Regions from separate parts of the Shinella zoogloeoides genome, predicted to be linked through region 2. Evidence: riboswitches for the same ligand, from Rfam matches in the RefSeq annotation. Region 2 holds a riboswitch; each other region holds the start of a gene.
The links. Region 2 has a riboswitch for thiamine pyrophosphate ahead of thiC (phosphomethylpyrimidine synthase ThiC). Riboswitches for the same ligand answer to the same signal wherever they lie in the genome.
Positions count from the first base shown of each region.

Region 1: linked by a shared signal. The riboswitch ahead of thiD (bifunctional hydroxymethylpyrimidine kinase/phosphomethylpyrimidine kinase) and the one ahead of thiC (phosphomethylpyrimidine synthase ThiC) in region 2 are both predicted to bind thiamine pyrophosphate.
Region 3: linked by a shared signal. The riboswitch ahead of thiB (thiamine ABC transporter substrate binding subunit) and the one ahead of thiC (phosphomethylpyrimidine synthase ThiC) in region 2 are both predicted to bind thiamine pyrophosphate.

Region 1 is NZ_CP132311.1:3,949,394-3,956,482, forward strand. Features, by position in the region: gene Q9316_RS20385 (LysE family translocator) at 1-214, opposite strand, end outside; gene Q9316_RS20390 (GNAT family N-acetyltransferase) at 289-1,173, opposite strand; gene dut (dUTP diphosphatase) at 1,177-1,650, opposite strand; gene Q9316_RS20400 (peptide chain release factor 3) at 1,744-3,324, shown strand; TPP riboswitch at 3,376-3,472, shown strand; gene thiD (bifunctional hydroxymethylpyrimidine kinase/phosphomethylpyrimidine kinase) at 3,513-4,322, shown strand; gene Q9316_RS20410 (LysE family translocator) at 4,326-4,940, opposite strand; gene Q9316_RS20415 (AraC family transcriptional regulator) at 5,017-5,817, opposite strand; gene Q9316_RS20420 (GFA family protein) at 5,821-6,225, opposite strand; gene Q9316_RS20425 (class II glutamine amidotransferase) at 6,479-7,089, shown strand, end outside.
Region 2 is NZ_CP132311.1:3,027,268-3,034,356, reverse strand. Features, by position in the region: gene Q9316_RS15910 (thiazole synthase) at 1-125, opposite strand, end outside; gene thiS (sulfur carrier protein ThiS) at 127-324, opposite strand; gene thiO (glycine oxidase ThiO) at 321-1,298, opposite strand; gene thiC (phosphomethylpyrimidine synthase ThiC) at 1,301-3,124, opposite strand; TPP riboswitch at 3,217-3,333, opposite strand; gene Q9316_RS15890 (Bax inhibitor-1/YccA family protein) at 3,468-4,184, opposite strand; gene Q9316_RS15885 (anti-sigma factor family protein) at 4,216-4,989, opposite strand; gene Q9316_RS15880 (sigma-70 family RNA polymerase sigma factor) at 4,976-5,521, opposite strand; gene Q9316_RS15875 (YqaA family protein) at 5,576-6,013, opposite strand; gene Q9316_RS15870 (hypothetical protein) at 6,288-6,512, opposite strand; gene Q9316_RS15865 (TfuA-like protein) at 6,631-7,089, opposite strand, start outside.
Region 3 is NZ_CP132311.1:3,401,181-3,408,269, reverse strand. Features, by position in the region: gene Q9316_RS17800 (M48 family metalloprotease) at 1-327, opposite strand, end outside; gene thiQ (thiamine ABC transporter ATP-binding protein) at 560-1,279, opposite strand; gene thiP (thiamine/thiamine pyrophosphate ABC transporter permease) at 1,272-2,894, opposite strand; gene thiB (thiamine ABC transporter substrate binding subunit) at 2,911-3,918, opposite strand; TPP riboswitch at 3,958-4,071, opposite strand; gene Q9316_RS17780 (hypothetical protein) at 4,204-4,380, shown strand; gene Q9316_RS17775 (NAD(P)/FAD-dependent oxidoreductase) at 4,458-5,762, opposite strand; gene Q9316_RS17770 (glutamine synthetase family protein) at 5,762-7,089, opposite strand, start outside.

The DNA.
Region 1 (7,089 bases), 920 kb from region 2:
AGGTTGTGGTGAAGGTCTGCGCGATGAAGGCGAGGCCGAGAATGACCGCCGTCAGGTAGACCATGTCGCCGAGGATGAGGCCGAGCCCCATGAAGAAGGTCGGCCGGAAGCCGGAGCCGAGCGCACGGGCGACGATCGCGGTCACGCCGGGACCGGGAATGATGGCGGCGATGAACAGGGCGCCGGCATAGGCGAGAAGGACGGCAAAGGTCATGGGAGCTCCCGGAAGGTGAGGCAGGCTACGCCTGCCGATGGCCCCCGGCAAGAGCGTCCATCCGTGGCGGCGGATCAGAATTCCGCCATGGGCGGCAGGGCGAAAGGCCCCTTGGGCCGCAATCCGTTTCGCGTGCGCAGCATCAGTGTCATGTCGCCTGTATCGGGCAGAGCCTCGCCCTCCCACGACAGGCGATCGGGCGCGAAATGCACGACGGCCCGTGACGGCGCGATCCGGAGGCTCGCCAGAATGTCCGCGAGCGCCGGAATGCGCGCGCCGACAATATCCAGCAGCTCGAAGCCGCCATCCTCGCCCTCCTGCCAGGCAAGAACGATGTTCTCGTCCATCAGGTCGAGCCGCAGGTCCGGCATCAGGCTCGCGTTGAAGAGGAACATTTCCTTCTGCCGCAACGGTGCAAACCGACTGGATACCGGCTCGCGGTCATCGAGCAGCCTGCCGAGCAGCGCCATGTCCGCCGCATTTCCGATCTCGAGGCGGCGCACGGGACGCGCCGTTCCACCTGCAGGCGCCGGGCCGGCGAAACGGTGCTGCTCCACGGGTTCGAAACCATGGCGGCGGTAGAGCGCAGGCGTATCGGTCAGCAGCGCAACGGCCTCGAAGCCGTCCGCATCGCAATGCGCCAGCGCTGCCTGCACGACGTCGCCATAAAGGCCCCGGCCGCGATGATCCGGCCGCACCGCGCCCGATTGCAGGCCCGCCGCGCGCACGACACGGCCTTCCACCATGAGCGGCAGCGAAAAGGCGGTGAAGTTGGCGATGCAGGCGCCCGCCGTATCGAACCAGCCGAAGGCGACGCTGCTCGGGTCCGGCCCGCCGAGCCGGTCCAGCACCGTCACGTCGATGCCGAAGACGTCCTGCATAAGGCCGGCGAGCGCGCGCCATGCCGTGGGATCGCCGAAATAGTTGGAGCGGAAGGTCAGCCCGGTGCGGTCGGACATGGTTCAGCGCACGCCGGTGGAGCCGAAGCCGCCGGCGCCGCGGGCGGTTTCGCTGGCCTGGGTCGCCTCGCGCACGGCAACCTGCGTGACGGGCGCGATCACCATCTGGGCGATACGCATGCCGCGCTCGATGACGAAGGGCTCGTCGCCGAGATTGGCAAGCAGCACCTTCACCTCGCCGCGATAGTCGCTGTCGACGGTGCCGGGCGTGTTGAGGCAGGTGATGCCGTGCTTGAAGGCGAGACCGGAGCGCGGGCGGATCTGGCCCTCGTAGCCATGCGGGATTTCGAAGACGAGGCCGGTCGGCACCAGCGCCCGCTTTCCGGGGGCGAGCGTCAGCGGGGCGTCGGCCTCGACGGCGGCGCGCAGGTCCATGCCGGCGGCGCCTGATGTCTCGTAGGCGGGAAGCTCGATGCCCTCACCATGTGGCAGGCGGAGGAGAGAGAGCGTGGGCTGGGAAGGGGCGTGCGCGTTCATGCGCCCATAAGCCGGCGGCAGTGCCACCCCGTCAATTGCATCTTCCCGGCGGAGACTGTAAAGACCGCGGCAACTCACAGGATATTGCAGAAAATGGCCGAAACCCTTGCCGAGGCGGTCTCCCGCCGCCGCACCTTCGCGATCATCGCGCACCCGGACGCCGGTAAAACCACGCTGACCGAAAAGCTGCTGCTTTTCGGCGGTGCCATCCAGCTCGCCGGCGAAGTCAAGGCGAAGAAGGACCGCATCCAGACCCGCTCGGACTGGATGAAGATCGAGCGCGAGCGCGGCATCTCGGTCGTCACCTCGGTGATGACCTTCGAATATGACGGCAACGTCTTCAACATCCTCGATACGCCCGGCCACGAGGACTTCGCGGATGACACCTACCGCACGCTGACGGCGGTGGATGCGGCCGTCATGGTCATCGACGCCGCCAAGGGTATCGAGCCGCGCACGCTGAAGCTGTTCGAGGTCTGCCGCCTGCGCGATATCCCGATTATCACCTTCGTCAACAAGATGGACCGCGAGAGCCGCGATCCGTTCGAGATCCTCGACGAGGTGGAAGAGAAGCTGGCGCTCGATACCGCGCCGGTCACCTGGCCCGTCGGCCGCTCGAAGACGTTCTGCGGTTCCTATCACCTCGCCGACCGCACCTTCCGCGGATCGGACACCCAGGTACAGCCGACGAAGATCGAGGATGCGGCAGTGGTCGCCGGCAACCTGCCGGAAAACGAGCGCGCCGCCTTCATCGAGGAGCTGGAGCTTGCCCGCGAGGCCTGCCGCCCGTTCGACCGCGAGGCGTTCCTCGAAGGCCATCTGACGCCGGTCTTCTTCGGTTCGGCGCTGCGGAATTTCGGGGTGCGCGACCTCATCAACGCGCTCGGCGCCTTCGCGCCGCCGCCGCGCGACCAGGTGGCGGATGTGCGCAAGGTGCATGCGTCGGAAGACAGGATGACGGCCTTCGTCTTCAAGATCCAGGCGAACATGGATCCCAATCACCGCGACCGCATCGCCTTCGCCCGCGTCTGCTCCGGCATGCTGGAGCGCGGCATGAAGGTGCGCCTTGCCCGCACGGGCAAGCAGATCGGCCTGTCGGCGCCGCAGTTCTTCTTCGCCTCGCAGCGCCAGCTTGCCGATACGGCCTATGCCGGCGACGTGGTGGGCATCCCCAACCACGGCACGCTCAGGATCGGCGATACGCTGACGGAAGGCGAAGCGCTGGTCTTCGAGGGCGTGCCAAACTTCGCGCCGGAAATCCTGCGCCGCGTGCGGCTGGAAGACGCGATGAAGGCCAAGAAGCTGAAGGAGGCGCTCCAGCAGATGGCCGAGGAGGGCGTCGTGCAGCTCTTCTCGCCGGAAGACGGTTCCCCGGCCATCGTCGGCGTCGTCGGCGCGCTGCAGCTCGACGTGCTGAAGGAGCGGCTTTCGGCGGAATACGGCCTGCCGGTCTCCTTCGAAATGTCGCGCTTCTCCGTCTGCCGCTGGATTTCGTCGGACAGCCCGGCCGAACTCGACAAGTTCGTCACCCAGCGCCGCGGCGACATCGCCCGCGACCTCGATGGCGATCCGGTATTCCTGGCGCAGGACGCCTTCTCGCTGCGATACGAGGCGGAGCGCTATTCGGCCATCAAGATGGTCGCCATCAAGGAATACCACGTCACCAAGGCTTAACGGACACCTGTCACTTTCAAGGTGACATGTGTCTCATCATTTGCGAAAACCTCTCCGAGACAGGGGCGTCCGCCGAACGGCGGGCTGAGAAGCACCCTTTGAACCTGAACCGGATCATGCCGGCGGAGGGAGTCGATCGGGCCGCATCGCCGCTGTCCGGAGACCGCTTCCGCCCGCAGGGGGGCGAAATGGCCGAGACAATCGCAAACATCCTTTCCATCGCGGGCTCCGATCCCTCGGGCGGCGCGGGCATCCAGGCCGATCTCAAGACCTTCGCCGCGCGCGGTACCTACGGCATGGCGGTTCTGACCGCGCTGACGGCGCAGAACACGCAAGGCGTATCCGGCGTGCATCTCGTGCCGCCGGCCTTCGTCGCCGCGCAGATCGCCGATGTGTTCGGCGATATCAGGGTCGATGCGGTGAAGATCGGCATGATCGCCTCGGCGGAAATCGCCGAGGCCGTGGCGGATGCCCTGCAAAATCATCGCGGCGCGCCGGTGGTGCTCGATCCGGTCATGGTGGCCAAGGGCGGCGCCTCGCTGCTGGCACAGGAAGCCGTGGCCGCGCTCACCCGCCGCCTGCTGCCGCTCGCGGCGGTGCTGACGCCGAACCTGCCGGAAGCGGCCGCCCTGCTGGGCGAGCGGGAGGCCGGCGACAGGCAGGGCATGGAGGATCAGGCGAAGCGGCTGCTGTCGCTCGGCCCGAAGGCGGTGCTGCTGAAGGGCGGGCACCTGGCCGGCGGTGAAAGCCCTGATGTGTTGGCGACGGCGGATGGGGTGCGCTGGTTTGAGGGCGTGCGCGTCTTGACGCGCAACACCCACGGCACCGGCTGCTCGCTGTCGAGCGCGATCGCCGCCGAACTCGGCAAGGGGCGGCGGCTTGCCGATGCCGTCGCCGAGGCAAAGAGCTTCATCGCCGGCGCCGTGCGCGCGTCGGATACGCTCACCGTCGGCGCCGGCCATGGGCCGCTCCATCACTTCCACGCGCTCTGGGCCTGATCGTCAGCGATCCGCCAGCGCAAGCCTGAGACCCATCAGGCCGAGGGCGGCGGCGAAGCCGCGCTGCGTCCACACCATGATTTTTGGCCGGCTCAGCACCTGTTGGCGCAGACCGGCCGCGAGCGCGGCATAGACGGCGAAGACGAGAAAGGTGAGCAGCATGAAGACGCCACCGAGGACAAGCATCTGCTGAGTGGCGTTTGACGCCTGCGCCGGGATGAACTGCGGCAGGAAGGCGAGAAAGAACAGCGAGAGCTTCGGGTTGAAGACATTGGTGAGGATGCCCTTGCGCACGATGCGGAATGCCTTCTCCGCCGGCGCCTGTTGCGGCCCGAGATCAAGCGTGCTGCTGTCCCGCACAAGGCTCCAGGCGATGAAGAGAAGGTAGGTGACGCCGATATATCGCAGCACCTCGAAGGCAAGGGCGCTCGCATGCAGCACGGCGGCAAGGCCGACGACGCTAGCGAGGATATGCGGGACGATGCCGAGCGTGCAGCCGAAGGCGGCGAAGAGGCCCGCGCGAAAACCGCCGCTGATGCCGAGCGCCAGCGTGTAGATCACGCCCGTGCCGGGCAGGAGGATGACGACGAGCGAGGTGATGAGGAATTCGGTGGTCATGGCGGTTTCCCTGTGACTTCGGAAGGGCAGGGAACACCGGAAGGACGCGCGTGGTCTTGAACGAAATTGCGGGAGTTCAGGCGCGGGCGGCGAGGTAGGCGCCGGGCGTATAGCCGTAGCGCCGCGTGAAATTGCGCGTCATGTGGCTCTGATCGGCAAAACCCGCCTCGACGGCGGCTTCCGCAAGCGGCCTGCCGGCGGCGATCAGCCGGCGTGCCAGCTCCGTCCGGCGCTGGAGCAGGTAGGCATGCGGCGTCAGACCGGTGATGCGGGCGAAATCGCGCACCAGCCGGAAACGGCCGAGCCCGCTTTCTGCGGCAAGGTCCTCCAGCGTCACGGCCGAGGCTGGATCGCCGTCGAGCCGGTCGCGGACGCGGCCGATGGGTGATGCGGCAAGGCTGTTCTCATGCGGTGTCTGCTCGCGCAGCACGGCGGCCAGCAGCAGGAGAAGGCGCTCGTCGCGGCCGAGACGCGCCGCGTGCCGGTCCAGCAGGATCGCGAGGGTTGCCGAAACGAGCCCCGCGATGCGCCGGTCGTCCAGCACCGGTGCGTGGAATTCCTCGCGCGGCCCTCCCTCGAAGATGTCCTGCGCCGCTGCCGCAACGATGGCGGGCTGCAGGTAGAGCATGCGCCAGGCGCGCGGGGCGTCACCCAAGGGCGCGCCGTCATGCACCTCGCCGGGGTTGACGGTGATCGTGTTGCCGGCCTCGGCCTCGACCATGCCGCGCCCGCTCGCCGATACCTGCGCGCCGCGTTCCACGACGCCGATGCCGTAGGTGTCGTGCGTGTGCCGGGCAAAACTATGCCGGCTGTCGGCCATCACGGCCTCGATGCCGTCGATGCCCGTTCTGACGATCTGGAAGCGCCCGGTCGCCACGGTTCAATCCCGCTTCTCGCCGGGCAGCGCCGCGATCTCGCCGAACCAGTCCATGGCGGAATCGCACCAGATCTGGCTCGTCGGTCTGAGGCCGGCGCGCTGGTTGATGCTGCCCCAGCGGATGCCCCAGGTTTCGGCATCCTCGCCGGTGCCGGTGGTGAAGAGCGGCGAGCCGCATTCGGGGCAGAAATATTGCAGGCGCTTGCGACCGTTGTCGGCGGTCTTTGTATAGAGCTTCGGCCGGTTTCCGGTGAGGCGTACGGCTGTGCTCGGCACGCTGGCGGTCACGCGGTAGGGCGAGCCGGTCAGCCGCTGGCAATCCGTGCAATGACAGATGGAGACCGCATCCGGGTCGATCTCGGCCTCATAGGTCACGAAGCCGCAATGGCATTGCCCGTCGATCCGCATGCCTGCCGTCCTCCATCCTGCGATGGATGAGGATAGAGGCTGGCGCCGCGCCGTCAACAGCGGGCGCAGCTGGCTGTTCCGCCGGAAACTGCCAGCTTCGGCCGATGTCGTCATCATGACACACATGGTTTCCGCCCGTTTACATTCGTTAACGCAATTTTTCCCATTTGCGTTGAAAATCCGGGCAGTGCCATGGTTAATGCATTTGATCCAACACCGGTTCGCGCCGGTCCTTTGAAGCGAGAATTGCGTCATGTGCCGTTGGGCAGCCTATCGCGGAGAGCCGCTTTACCTCGAGGAACTGGTGTCCTCGCCCGCTCACTCGCTGATCGAACAATCCCATTGCGCCACCCGCGCCAAGACGGCCACCAACGGCGACGGCTTCGGCATCGCCTGGTATGGCGAGCGGCCGGAGCCCGGCCGCTACCGCGATATCCTGCCCGCCTGGTCCGACTGCAACCTCAGAAGCATCGCCCGGCAGGTCCGTTCGCCGCTCTTCCTCGCCCATGTGCGCGCGGCGACGGGCGGCGGCACGCGGCGCGACAATTGCCACCCCTTCGTCAACGGCATCTGGTCCTTCATGCACAACGGCCAGATCGCCGATTTCGAGCATCTGCGCCGGCCGCTCGAAACCATGCTCGACAACGACCTCTACAATGCCCGCACCGGCTCGACGGATTCGGAACTGCTGTTCCTGCTCGCGCTGCAATTCGGCCTTGCCCGCGATCCGCTCGGCGCCATGGCCGAGACGATCGCCTTCGTCGAGCGTCTTGCCGCGCATCTGGAGCGCCGCGTGCTCGTGCGCTTCACGGCTGCCTTCACCGATGGCGACCAGCTCTATGCGGTGCGCTATGCGACGGATTA
Region 2 (7,089 bases):
AGCGACACGGTGACGATCTGCGCCTTCGAGCGGCTCACCGCCTCCGCCAGAATAGCGGGGGAGGGGTAGCGCGCGGTGCCGAGCAGCAGGCGGGATCGGACTTCCACGTCATAGAGCTTCAGCATGTCAGCCTCCCTGCATGGGCGAGAGGATTTCAATGCGGTCGTGGTCTCCGAGCGCGAAGTCGGCCCGGTCCTCGCGATGCACCAGCTCGCCGTTGACCGCCGTCGCGAGCCAGTCGCCTTCGTAGTCGAGGGCGAGGAGAAGGTCGGCAAGCGTCGTTGCCGCGATCTCCTGTGCCTCGCCGTTGATGATGAAGGTCATGATGCCCTCCTTTCCGGTTGTTGCAGCGCGCGCAGCCGCCGCGCGACCTCGCCTGCCATGGCCGGGGCGAGCAGGAAGCCGTGGCGGTAGAGGCCGTTCACATGGATCGTGTCTCCCTCTTCCGTCACGCGCGGGAGATTGTCTGGATAGGCGGGGCGCACGCCCGCGCCGGTTTCCACGAGCCGCGCCTCGCCGAAGGCGGGGTGCAGCGCATAGGCGGCATTCAGCAGTTCCATCAGCGAGCGGGTGGTGATGGGGCCGGCATCCTCGCTTTCGATCATCGTCGCGCCGACCATGAAGCGGCTGCGCTCGCGCGGCACGATGTAGATCGGGTGGCGCGGATGCAGCAGGCGGACGGGACGGGAGAGCTTTATCTCGGCGGTTTCGAGCGCCAGCATCTCGCCGCGCACGCCCCTGAGCTCCGGCAGGCGGCCGATCCTGGCTGCGCCGGTGCAGTCGACGACGCGGTCGTAGTGTCCGGCATCGCCGGTCGTGCCGAAGACGAAGCGCATGCGGGCTTCCTCGAGCCCCGCGGTCAGCGCGGACAAGGCCTGGCGCGGATCGAGATGGGCCTCCTGCCGGAAGAACAGGGCCTTGCGGAAGAGCCCGGCAAGGTCCGGCTCCAGCGCCGCGATCGCCGCCTCGTCCAGCCATTCCCAGCCGCTGGTGCGCTGGGCGAAGCGGTCGAGTTCGCCGGCATCGCGGACGCCTGCGACCACGAGCGTTCCTCGGCGGTGGACCTGACCGGGCAGGGCCGCCTCCCACCAGTCGGCGGCCGTGCGGCCGAGCGTCAGCACCGGCTCTTCCGCGCTCTCCCGCTCGCACCACGGCGCCAGCATGCCGCCGGCAAAGCCGGAGGCGCCGAGGCCGACCTTTTCGGCGCGGTCGACAATCGTGACGTCGAATCCATGGCGGTAAAGCTGCCAGGCGACCGTCAGGCCGGCGACGCCGGCCCCCTTGACGAGGATGCGCATGGTCATTCTCCCGCCGGGGCTTCGGCCAGCGGCATGTAGAGATCGCCGCCCTCGCGGAATTTCGCCGCCATGGCCTCCAGCCCCTCCTTCTGTGCCTCGGCGCGGATGTCGTGCGAGATGCGCATGGAGCAGAATTTCGGGCCGCACATGGAGCAGAAATGCGCCACCTTGTGCGCCTCCTTCGGCAGCGTCTCGTCGTGGAAGGCGCGGGCGGTCTCGGGGTCGAGCGAGAGGTTGAACTGGTCCTCCCAGCGGAACTCGAAACGGGCGCGCGACAGCGCGTCGTCGCGGGTCTTCGCGGCCGGATGCCCCTTGGCGAGGTCGGCGGCATGCGCGGCGATCTTGTAGGTGATGACGCCGACCTTCACGTCGTTGCGGTCGGGCAGGCCGAGATGCTCCTTCGGCGTGACGTAGCAGAGCATGGCCGTGCCGAACCAGCCGATCATCGCCGCGCCGATGCCCGAGGTGATGTGGTCGTAGCCGGGGGCGATGTCCGTCGTCAGCGGGCCGAGCGTGTAGAAGGGCGCCTCGCCGCAGACTTCGAGCTGCTTGTCCATGTTCTCCTTGATCTTGTGCATCGGCACATGGCCGGGGCCCTCGATCATGACCTGGCAATCCTTCCTCCAGGCGATCTGCGTCAGTTCGCCAAGCGTTTCGAGTTCGGCGAATTGCGCAGCGTCGTTGGCATCGGCGATCGATCCTGGGCGCAGGCCGTCGCCGAGCGAGAAGGTGACGTCATAGGCGCGGGCAATGTCGCAGATCTCCTCGAAATGCTCGTAGAGAAAGCTTTCGCGGTGGTGATGCAGACACCACTTGGCCATGATCGAACCGCCGCGCGAGACGATGCCGGTGACGCGATTGACGGTGAGCGGGATGTAATGCAGCCGCACGCCGGCATGGATGGTGAAATAGTCGACCCCCTGCTCGGCCTGCTCGATCAGCGTGTCGCGGTAAACCTCCCAGGTCAGGTCCTCCGCCATGCCGTTCACCTTCTCCAGCGCCTGGTAGAGCGGCACGGTGCCGATCGGCACCGGCGAATTGCGGATGATCCATTCGCGGATATTGTGGATGTTGCGGCCCGTCGACAGGTCCATGACCGTATCGGCGCCCCAGCGGATCGCCCAGACCATCTTCTCCACCTCCTCGGCCATGGAGGAGGTGACGGCGGAATTGCCGATATTGGCGTTGATCTTCACGAGGAAATTGCGGCCGATGATCATCGGCTCGGCTTCCAGGTGGTTGATGTTGGCGGGGATGACCGCGCGGCCACTGGCGACTTCCTGGCGGACGAAGTCCGGCGTCACGAAATCCGGGATATGAGCGCCGAAGCTCTCGCCGTCGCGGGCAAGGGCTTCCTTCACGGCCTTGCGGCCGAGGTTTTCGCGGATGGCGATGAATTCCATTTCCGGCGTGACGATGCCGGCGCGGGCATAGGCGAGCTGGGTTGCCGCCTTGCCGCCAGTCGCCCGGCGCGGGCGGGCGAGGACGGGGAATTCCGGCGTCAGCCGTTCGCCGCTGGCAAAGCCGTTGTCTTCCGGCCGGATGTGTCGGCCCTCGTATTCCTCGGTGTCGCCGCGGGCCGCGACCCAGCGTTCGCGCAGCCGCGGCAGGCCGCCGTCGATCGACACGACATGGGCCGGGTCGGTATAGGGGCCGGAGGCGTCGTAGACCACGACCGGCGGTTCGCCGGAGGTCGGGTGCAGGGAAATCTCGCGCATCGGCACGCGGATGTCCGGGTGCAGCTCGCCGGGAACATGGATCTTCCGCGAGGCGGGCAGGGCGCCCGTGGTGACGGTGGGGGTGAGTTTCTGGGCGGCAATATTCATCGTGAGGCTCCAAGTTTGCAGTTGGAGACCCAGTCCTAGAGCCGGAATGATGGAAAGACGCCGGGACGGAATCCGGGTGCCGGATTGCGGGCCAAACAGCGCTTGCACCGTCCCTACGCCAGTATGAACTGGATCAGGTTCAACGGGTCACTGCGCTGCGAAAGCCAGCAGTATCTCAGCCCCTTGTCGGGACCCCCCTGGTGAATGGTCCAAGCAAAGACGCTGTAGGTCGATTTGTCAACCGGGGTCAGATACGTAAGTGTATTCTTACTTACTTTGTGCGAGGCACAAAAAGAAACGGCGGGGTTTTGCCCCGCCGTTCCGGATGCCATCAACGCTAGGACTATTCGCGCTCGCCGGTGAAATTCAGCAGCAGCTGGAAGATGTTGACGAAGTTCAGGTACAGCGAGAGCGCACCGAACACGGCCATCTTCTGCTGCGATTCCTGGTCGATGTTCTCGGCATATTGCTGCTTGATGTTCTGCGTGTCCCAGGCGGTGAGGCCGACGAACACGACGATGCCGATCACGGAAATCGCGAATTGCAGCGCGCTCGAACCGAGGAAGATGTTGACGATCGAGGCGATGATGACGCCGATGAGGCCCATGATCAGGAACGAGCCGACCTTGGCGAGGTCACGCTTCGTCACATAGCCGTAGAGGCTCGTCGCGCCGAACATGGAGGCGGCGATGAAGAAGGTGCGGGCGATGCTCGTGCCGGTGAAGACGAGGAACACGGAAGCGAGCGACAGGCCCATGACGGCGCAGAAGGCCCAGAAGGTCATCTGCGCGGTGCTGGCCGACATCGTCTGGATCTTGAACGAGAAGAAGAAGACGAAGGCGAGCGGCGCCAGCATCACCACCCACTTCAGCGGGGAGGAGAAGATCGGCACGTAGAGCGCCGGCGTCGAGCCGACGATGAAGGCGACGAGGCCGGTGATGACGAGGCCTGCGCCCATATAGTTGTAGACGCGCAGCATGTGCTGGCGCAGGCCCTCGTCGAAGAGGGCGGCCGACTGCGCCTGCGCGCCGTAGCCAAATCGCTGTTGTACGGGTTCCATCGAAAATCTCCTTCGGTCTGGAAACGGTTGATCAGTAGAGCGTGCGCGAGAGGTCCCGCGCGGTTTGCGCCAGGTCGTCGGCCTTGCGGCTTTCCGATACCAGCGCATAGGCGACATCGCCGATCTGCCAGTAGGCGGCACGGGCATTGTCGGCGTGGAAAAGCAGGACGTGCTGCACGGCAAAGGAGCCGGGACGCACGGCAAAGAGCGACAGGCGCTCGTCCTTCTTCGGCTCCAGCACCAGTTCGACGCTCGGGCCATAGGCGGACGGGAAGACCTGCGTATCGACCACGCCCCAGCCCTTCGGCAGCTCCGGCAGCACGATGGCCGTCGCCGAGCGGATTTCCGCCGGATCGAAGGTCTCGATTTCCGGCTGCGATGCCATCGTGTCGCGCAGCAGCGTGGTCTTGTGCGCGCGCACCGCCTCTTCCACGAAGGCGGGCGGCGGGGTTGAGGCGACGACCTCGGTCGCGCCGAAGGGACCGAGAACGGCGTGGGCCGTCCAACCCGCGGCGACGAAGAGCGCGATGGCGGCGGCGCGGCGGAAGGCGGAAAAGACACGCCGGTGCGAAAGGGAGCGCTCGAGCAGGCGCGCGGCGTCGCGCGTCGCTTCCCGCGCCACCGTGCGGTGGTCGGCGAGCGCCAGGCGCAGCTCGTCGCGCACGCGCAGATCCCTCATCATCTGCGCGGCAACGTCCGGCCGCTCCGAAAGATAGGCCTCGACCTCGATGCGCCGGCCGACGGCGAGCTGGTCGTCGACATAGGCATTGAGATCGGATTCGAGGATCGGGTCATTGCTTGTCATCGCCAGTGCCTCCGACGATTCTGAGATGGGTGACAGGTGCGGCCGTGCCGCTCTGTTCGAAAGCGCGCAGCCGCTGGCGGGCGCGCGCCACGCGCGACATCAGCGTGCCGACGGGAATGCCGAGCGTCTCGGCCGCCTCCTGGTAGGAAAGCTCCTCGATCGCGACGAGATGCAGCGCCTCGCGCTGCTCTTCCGGCAGGGCGAAGAAGGCGTTGCGCAATTGTGTCAGGCGCACCGAATGGTCCTGGTTCGCCGGCACGGACGTCTCCGCGACTTCCGCCGCGGCATCGTGGCGGCGCTCCTGCGAGCGGCGCTGGCGCAGCCGGTCGATATGCGCATTGTGCAGGATGGACATCAGCCAGTTGCGCACGCTAGCGCCGGTGCGGAAAGTGGACTGCCGCTCATAGGCCTTCACCAGCGCATCATGCACCAGATCCTCGGCCTCGTCCGGATTGCGCACGAGCGACAGCGCATAGCGCCGAAGCGCTGCAAGCTGTCCGATCACGTTGAAGCCGGGTGTCTTTCCGTTCATGCCCCAATATACGAGAGCCAGGTGGTGTCCATTCCATCGCCGGCGGAAAAAATTTCAGAGCCAGTTGAGAACGAGAGCGGCGAGCACGATATAGCGGCCGAACTTGGCGATGGAAACGACGACGAGGAAACGGCCGAACGGCTCGCGCATGATGCCGGCCGCCACCGTCAGCGGGTCGCCGACGATCGGCAGCCAGCTCAGGAGCAGGCTCCACCAGCCATATCTGCGATACCAGTTCCCGGCGCGCTCCAGGTTTTTGGCGCTTACCGGAAACCAGCGCGCTTCGCGGAAGCGTTCCACGCCGCGGCCGAGCAGCCAGTTGACGACCGAACCGAGCACATTGCCGATACCGGCGACGAGGATGAGAATGGCCGGCGCGTAGTTCCGCGTTGCCAGCAGCCCGGCGAGAACGGCTTCCGACTGGGCGGGCACGATGGTCGCGGCGGCAAAGGCTGCGAGGAAGAGGCCGCAATAGGCGGCAAGCGCGCTCATCGCTTCCCTGCGACGTCGGCATCTTCGCCGATGCCGCGCCCATCGGCGAATGCACGCTCTTCCATACCGTTCTCCGCGCGGGCATCGGGATGATGTCCTGCCCTTCCGGTAAACGGTGCCGGCAATCTGGAAAAGACCGCTCTCGCTTTTTTTCGGAAATCGGTGGCGGGAAAGATCGCCGGCGGTCCGCAGGTTCTGGGCCGCCGGCGAAATCAGCGCCGTGGAGGAAAACGGCGGCTGGGTTTCGACCGGATCGCCGGTCGCATACTTTTGCTCAGCAGAGAGCCGAGCGGTTGATGAGCATGATGTCGCTTGTCGTCAGCGCCATGCGGGACGGTTCGTCGATCTGGTCCAGTACGGCCCGGAGCGCCTTGTCGAGGCAGAATTCGGCAACTTCCACCTCCAGCGTCTTGGCCGATTCCAGCGCGAAGGCGACAAAGCGCGCGAGCGCCATCAGTTCGGTTCCCCGGTCTTCAGTCTCAATGCTATCGATGTTCATGTCTCACGCCCCCAGAGCGGTGCTCAGATTCATACCCCGGTTGAAGTATAGGCGTGACTCTCGGGCTTTGCGCGTGACTTGGGCGTGACACACGCGGAATGGGAAATTGCACGTTTTTCTAGGTTTCCGGTTGATCGGCGGCGATTCGCCACTGGGATGTCGCGCGAAATGCCCAGTTTCCGCGCTTTACAGGGCTTTGCGGCTGAAAATCCGCCAGCACGGACACCAATGCGAGAGCATCCTCGCGCTTCTGGTTCACGGTTGTTGCATGGAGAAGTTGCAGAAGCGCATTGTGATCTTTCTCGATGCCGGCTCTTTCGAGCACCGAGGACCATGTGCGATCCTTGTAAAAGAGGCTGCGCGCGCCATCACGAAATCTTGATATGTAAGACTTATCAATGGCCTGCGAGGCCTCCAGCCGGTCCAGCGTCGCGTCGATATTGACGAGGGGAAGCGAGAGCGCGGGGTAGCCGAGTTCGGCCGGTCCGTGCAGCAGGGCGACGTCCGCATCGTCGACGCGGTGGCCGCTTGCATAGTCCTCGTAGATGCGGCCGATGCCCACCATGCCGAAGCTGTC
Region 3 (7,089 bases), 370 kb from region 2:
CGTGACGTAGAGATAGCCGCCCGGCAGCGCGAAGGCGTTGATGGCGGGCGAATTGAGGATGGTGATGCGGTAGGACTGGTTCGGGTTTTCCGACACCGCCGTCAGCGCGCCGGTGATGCGCGCGACGAGCCGTTCGGTCTTGGCGTCCTTGTATTCGCCGCCGTAGCTCGCCACGATGCGCGGATGCTCGCGGGCGCCCATCTGGGCGCGCGGGTCGTTCTTCTGCACCTCGTCGACGATCTGCGGATTGGACGAGGGCGAGATCGTCGGCTCATAGGTCTGCTCGATGATCGACTGGCAGCCGGCCAGCAGCGTGCCGGCAAGCATCAAGGCCGCGACGGGCCTCAAGACCCCACGTCCGGATACTGTTGCAGCTACCTGCGTTTCTTTCGCCATCTCTCTTGCCCATAGCCCTGACCGGGTTCTCGAACCGATGAGATAGACGCGCCATACCCGGCCGGCAACTCCCGATTCGACAAACGGCTCCCATGTGGCTCCGGTGACACAGGGGGGCGTCCAAATTGTGGCGCGGCGGCCGGCCAAACCGCCCCGTCTTCGGCTAAGGCGCGGTATGGCCGAGGAATTTTGCAACGGCCGGTGGATCCCGGCGCGCCAGGAAAGCCGCTATCGGATCGTCGGCGACGATCGCGCCGGCCTCGAGGAACAGTACCCGCTCGGCAAGCCGCCGGATATCTTCCGGCTGGTGGGTGATGAAGAGCATGGTGCTTTTCGTCTCGGCGTGAAGCTCGTGCAACAGGCTTGCCATTTCCGCCCGCATGGCCGGATCGAGCGCGGCGAAGGGCTCGTCCAGAAGCAGGATCGGCCGGCGGCGCACCAGCGCGCGGGCGAGCGCCACCCGCTGCCGCTCGCCGCCGGAAAGCGAGCCCGGCAGGCGCCGCTCGTAGCCGCCGAGGCCGACCCGCGCCAGCGCGGCGAAAACGCTCTGACGCGCGGCGGAATCGAGCTTCAGCCCGGGATCGATGCCGAGGCCGACATTGTCGGCGATGGAAAGGTGGGCGAAAAGGTTGTTGTCCTGGAAGACGATCGAGACCGGCCGTTCCGCCGGATCGCGACCGGCCATGTCCTGCCCGAGCAGGGTGACGCTGCCGCTTGCCGGCTTCTCGAAACCGGTGATGACGTTGAAGAGCGTGGACTTGCCCGCGCCCGAGGGGCCGGCGACGGCGACGGCCGCGCCGGTCGGGATGGCACAGTCGAAGGAAAGCTGCTTTTGCGAAAAGCGCACGGTGACGTCGGCAAGGCGAACGGCAATGTCAGGCATCGGAGCCGGGTCTTTCGGTTGGGCGCTCCGACGTCGTCGACGGCAGCGTGAGCAGCAGGCATAGCACGCCGAGGATCAGCGCGATGCCGGCGGCATCCGCGGTCCGGTAGCTCGCCATGCGGGAAAACAGCAGCCAGGGCAGGGTGACGAAGCCTTCCGCGCCGAAGATGGCGACGGCGCCGAGATCGCCGAGCGACAGCGCCATGGCGAAGGCGAAGGCGGTGAGGAAAGGCTTTTTCAGCGCCGGCCAGTCGATCCAGGAAAAGCGCTGCCAGCCGGTGACGCCGAGGCTAAGCGCGAGGCGCGCGGTGCGGGAAAGGTGGGTGCGGTAGGCGGGCTCCAGCACGCGCACGACGAAGGGCAGCGCCATCAGCGCGTTGAGCACGGTGACGACGGCAGGCGCGAACCGGCCCGTCTCGCCGAAGATGCGCAGCATCAGGAACCAGCCGGTCGCCACGACGACAGGCGGTACCAGCAGGATCAGCGAGCCGACCGCCGGCAGCGCACGGCCCATCAGCCGGGTCGCAAGGCCGGCAGCGCCCGCCTCGGCAACCCGTGGCACCAGCACGACCGGCAGCGCGATGGCGAGGCTGAGTCCCGCCGAGGCAAGTGAAATGGCTAGGCTGGTGAGAAGCGCCCGGTGCAGCAGCGGGTCGAGCGCCAGCCGGCCGAAATCGGCGGCAAGGCCCGAGGCGAGGGTCGCGGCGAGCGGCGCGGCGGTGAACAGGGTGAAGGCGACGAGGACGAGCCCGTCGGCAAGGCGGTGGCGGCGGCCGTCGAAGCGGCGGATGGCACGGCCGGCCGTCATGCCCTCTTCCGGCGGATGGGCAAGCAGCGAGATCAGCCAGAGCAGGATCGCCGTGACGGCGATCTGCAGGAAGGCGAGCAGCACGGCGCGCGCGGGATCGAAATCGAAGCGCAGCGCCTGGTAGATGGCGACCTCGATGGTGCTTGCCGCCGGCCCGCCGCCGAGCGTCAGGGCGATGGTGAAGCTCGTCACGCAGAGCATGAAGACGAGGCCGGCGATGCCGGGCAGGACGCGGCGGATGACCGGCCACTCGATGAGCCGGAAGACCGCCCCGCTCCGCATGCCGAGATTGGCGGAGGAGAGCCAGTATTCCGGCGGGATGCGGTCGAGCGCGGCGAGCAGGAAGCGCGCGGCGAGCGGCAGGTTGAAGAAGACGTGGGCGATCAGGATGCCGGCGAGACCATAGACGCTGACCGGATTCTGCAGTCCGGCGAGGCGCAGGAGATCGTTGACGACGCCCTGCCGCCCCCAGATCTCGATGACGCCGAGCGCCGCCACCAGCGCCGGCAGGCCGAGCGGCACGACGGAAAGCCGGATGATCCAGACGCGGCCCCGGAAGCTGCGCTGGCGGGCGAGTGCCCGCGCGACGGGAATGGCAAGCACGATGGAGAGGAGCGTCGAAAGTGCCGCCTGCATCAGCGTGAATTGCGCGACGCGCCCGATATAGGTGTCGAACAGCGGTGCGCCGCTGCCGCCGCCCGCATGGCCGAGCAGGACGATGGTCGCCGCGCCGACGAAGGCGAGCACGCCGCCGAGGGCAAGGCCCCCGGCGATGCGCAGCGTCCGTCGTTCGGCGCGGGCGAAGATCACCTTGCCTGCCCTGTTACTTGGCGCTCATCGCGCCGAGCCATTCGTCGATCCAGGCCTTGCGGTTCGCCGCGACCTCGTCCGACGACATCAGGAAGGTCTTTTCCGGCTTCACCAGCGCGCCGAAGGCGGCGGGCAACGGATCGCGGGTCTTGGCGGCCGGCATCATCCAGTTGGTTTCCGGGATGATCGACTGGAAATCCGGCCCCGTCATGAAGGTGAGGAACTGGCGGGCGAGATCCTTGTCGTCGGAGGTGCGCGTCAGGCCGGCGACCTCGATCTGGATATAGTGTCCCTCGGAGAAGGCCGCCGCCTTGTAGCGCTCGGATTTCTCCGCGATGACGTGATAGGCCGGCGAGGTGGTGTAGGAGAGCACCATCGGCGCCTCACCCTTGGTGAAGAGGCCGTAGGCTTCCGACCAGCCGGGGGTGACGGTCAGTACGCGATCCTTGAGCTTTTCCCATGCTTCCGCGGACTTGTCGCCATAGACCGACTTGACCCAGAGCAGCAGGCCGAGGCCCGGCGTCGAGGTGCGCGGGTCCTCGATGACGATCTTCTGGGATGCATCGCCCTCGACCAGTTCCTTGAGGCTCGCCGGTGGGGTCTTCAGCGTCTCGCTGTCATAGACGACGGCGAAATGGCCGTAGTCATAGGGCAGGAACGTGTCGTCGGAAAAACCGCCCGGCACCGTCAGGCCTTCCGGCGAGAGGCCGTGGGGCTCGAAGAGGCCGGTCGCCTTGGCTTCGGTGATGAGGTTGGTGTCGAGGCCGAGCACCAGGTCGGCCTTGGTGCCTTCGCCTTCGAGCTTGAGGCGCGTCAGAAGCTCGACGCCGTCGGCGACGCCGACCCATTCGACCTTGCAGCCGCAGGTCTTCTCGAATTCTTCCTTGACCTTCGGCCCCGGGCCCCATTCGGCGACGAAGCTTTCATAGGTGTAGACGGTCAGCGTCTTTTCCTGCGCGAGGGCGGGAAGGGCGAAGGATACGGCGAGCGCCGCGATGGAAGAAAGAAATGCCGTGCGCATCAGCGCCTCCTTGTCTGGTCACAAACGGGAATAGGGCGCTGGAATGTGCCGTCTAATCCCTCCGCCGGTGCTAACCGGATCAGGTTCTTCGGGTTGGCAGAAAAGCCTCTCAGCCTGCGGATCGGAACCCGCGGAGCACCCCGTTAGAGCAGGACAAGGCATAATGCCGCTTTGCGCGGCGCGCAAGGGGCTGTTCCCCGCGAGACAGCGGGCAGACGGGCGATGTGAGACCTTCTGATCACCGGACGAGAGAGGCTCGTCCTTCAAGAGATCAGGAGAGACCCCATGCGCAAGTTCATCGTTTCCGCCACCGTCGCCATCGTCGCCGCCGTTTCCTTCGCCGCCCCCTCGCAGGCCGGTTACTACAGCTACGGCTACCAGCCGCACTGCTTCGTCAAGAAGATCAAGTCCTACGACTATTACGGCAATGTCTTCGTCAAGCGCATCAAGGTCTGCCGCTAAGCATTGAATGACCGACCCGAAAAAGCCCGGATGTTCTTCACATCCGGGCTTTTTGGTGTGCGACGGTCCGGCCGGTCTCAGAGGCCGAAGGCGTCCTTGAACTGGTACCACCAGGAACCGATGGTGGAGTATTGCGCGCGGAACATGCGCCCGCCCGGGAAGGGGATCCAGGGCAGCTTCTCGAACTGGCTGAAGCGCGACAGGTCGCCGTGGATCGCCTCGCTCAGGATCTTGCCGAAGAGATGCGAGCCGGTGACGCCGTGGCCGCTGTAGCCGTGGGCGAAATAGGTGTTCCTGCCGATCTTGCCCATCTGCGGCACGCGCGAGAAGGAAAGCGCGAAATTGCCGCTCCAGGCATAGTCGATCTTCACGCCCTTCAGCGACGGGAAGACCTTTTCGAGGTTCGGGCGGATCTTTGCCCTGACATCCGCCGGGTCGGTGCCGCCATAGACGGTGCCGCCGCCGAAGATCATGCGCTTGTCGGCCGACAGGCGGAAATAGTCGAGGATGTAGCGCACGTCCTCCACGCACATGTCGCTCGGGATGAGCGCATCGGCGCGCTCGCCGAGCGGCTCGGTGGCCACCATCTGGGTCGAGACGGGCATGACGCGCGAGACGAGCTTCGGCACGACATGGCCGAGATAGGCATTGCCGCAGAGCACGGCGGTGTTCGCGGTCACGCTGCCCTTCGCCGTATGGATGACGGGCTTTTCCGCCTCGTGCTCGACGCGGAGGACGGGCGACTGCTCGTAGATCACGCCGCCGAGCGATTCCAGCGCTTTGGCCTCGCCGAGGGTAAGGTTGAGCGGGTGCATGTGGCCGCCGGTCGTGTCCAGCATGCCGCCGATATAGGCGTCGGTCTTCACCAGCTTCTGGATCGCCGCCTTGTCCAGCATCTGGTGGTCGTCCATACCGTAGCTCTTCCACAGCGCCTTCTTGTGCTCCAGCTCCTTCATGTGGGCCGGCGTATAGGCGGCGTAGATGTTGCCGTCCTTCAGGTCGCAGTCGATCTGGTACTGGGAGACGAGGCGGCGGATGATCTTGCCGCCTTCCTGCACGAGGCCGCCGACGAAAGCGCCGGCCTGATCGCCGTAGCGGCGCTTGATCGTGTCGAGGCTGGCATTGAGGCCGTTGACGACCTGGCCACCGTTGCGACCGGACGCGCCCCAGCCGATGCCGGCGCCTTCGACCATCACCACCTTGTAGCCCTTCTCGGCAAGGTGGATGGCGGTCGAAAGGCCCGAATAGCCGGCGCCGAGCACGGCGATATCGGCCGTGACCGCGCCTTCCAGCACCTTCGGCGTGCGGATGATGTTGCGGGAGGCGGCGTAGTAGCTGTCGGGATAGGCGCCGTTGCCGGCATAGGACTGGTTGTTGGCCATCAGACGATTTCCAGGTAGGCGCTGAACTCGAAGTCGGTCACCTGTTCGGCGAAACCGGCGATTTCCTGCCGCTTGCAGGCGATCAGCATGGAGCGGAGATCCGCATCGAAGATTTCCGAGACGATCGAGCCGTTCTCGAAGGCGGTGACGGCCGAGCCCCATTCCGAGGGGATGCGCGGCAGTTGCGAGAGGTAGGCGCGGCCCGAGACCGGCGCCGGCGGCTCCCACTTGTTGCGGATGCCGACGAGGGCGGCGCCCAGGATGCCGGCCATGACGAGGTACGGATTGGCGTCGGCGCCGGCAACGCGATGCTCGATGCGTCGTGCCTTGTGGTTGCCGCCGGGAATGCGGATGGCGGCGGTGCGGTTCTCGTAGCCCCAGGAAATCGAGGTCGGCGCGTGCGTATCGGGGCGAAGGCGGCGATAGGAATTGTAGTGCGGGGCGAAAAGAAGGGTCGATTCCGCCATGCCGCGTGTCAGGCCGGCGACGGCATGCTTCATGATGGCCGACCCCTCGGCAGTGCCGTCGTCGAAGACATTGTTGCCGTCCTCGTCGATCACGCTGAAATGCATGTGCATGCCGCTGCCCGAGCGCATGCCGTAGGGCTTGGCCATGAAGGTGGCGGCAAAGCCGTGCTTGCGCGCGATGCCCTTGATGATGCGCTTGAAGAACAGCGCGTCGTCGGCGGCCTTCAACGGATCGTCGGAATGGATCAGGTTGATCTCGAACTGGCCGATGCCGTTTTCCGCGACGGCGGAATCGGCGGGCACGTTCTGCCGCTCGCATTCCGCATAGACGTCGGAGAAGAACTGGCCGAAATCGTCGAGTTCGTCGATGGAGAGGATGGCGTCAGAATCCAGGCGCTTGCCGGTATAGGGCGAGATCGGCGGCTCGGCATGGTCGGGCTCGGCATCGATCAGGTAGAATTCCATCTCGGAGGCGACGACCGGGCGCAGGCCGAGTTCATGATACTGCCGCACGATATTGGCGAGCGCCTGGCGCGGATCGGCCAGGAAGGGCTCGCCGCTCTCCTTGAACAGCCAGAGCGGCACGACGGCGGAGGGCTTCAGCGTCCAGCTCACGGGCAGCGCGCCGCGGCCGGTGGCCGCGCAGATGCCGTCCGTATCGCCGCTGGCGAAGACGTGGCTGGAGCCGACGATGTCCTCTCCCCAGACGTCGACGCCGACGATGGAAAGCGGCATGCGGATGCCGCCCTTCAAAACCTTTTCCGCCTGCCCGACGGGCACGCGCTTGCCGCGCAGGATGCCGTTCAGGTCGCAGACGACGGCCTGGATGCTCTCCACGCCATCCGCATTGATCAGCCAGT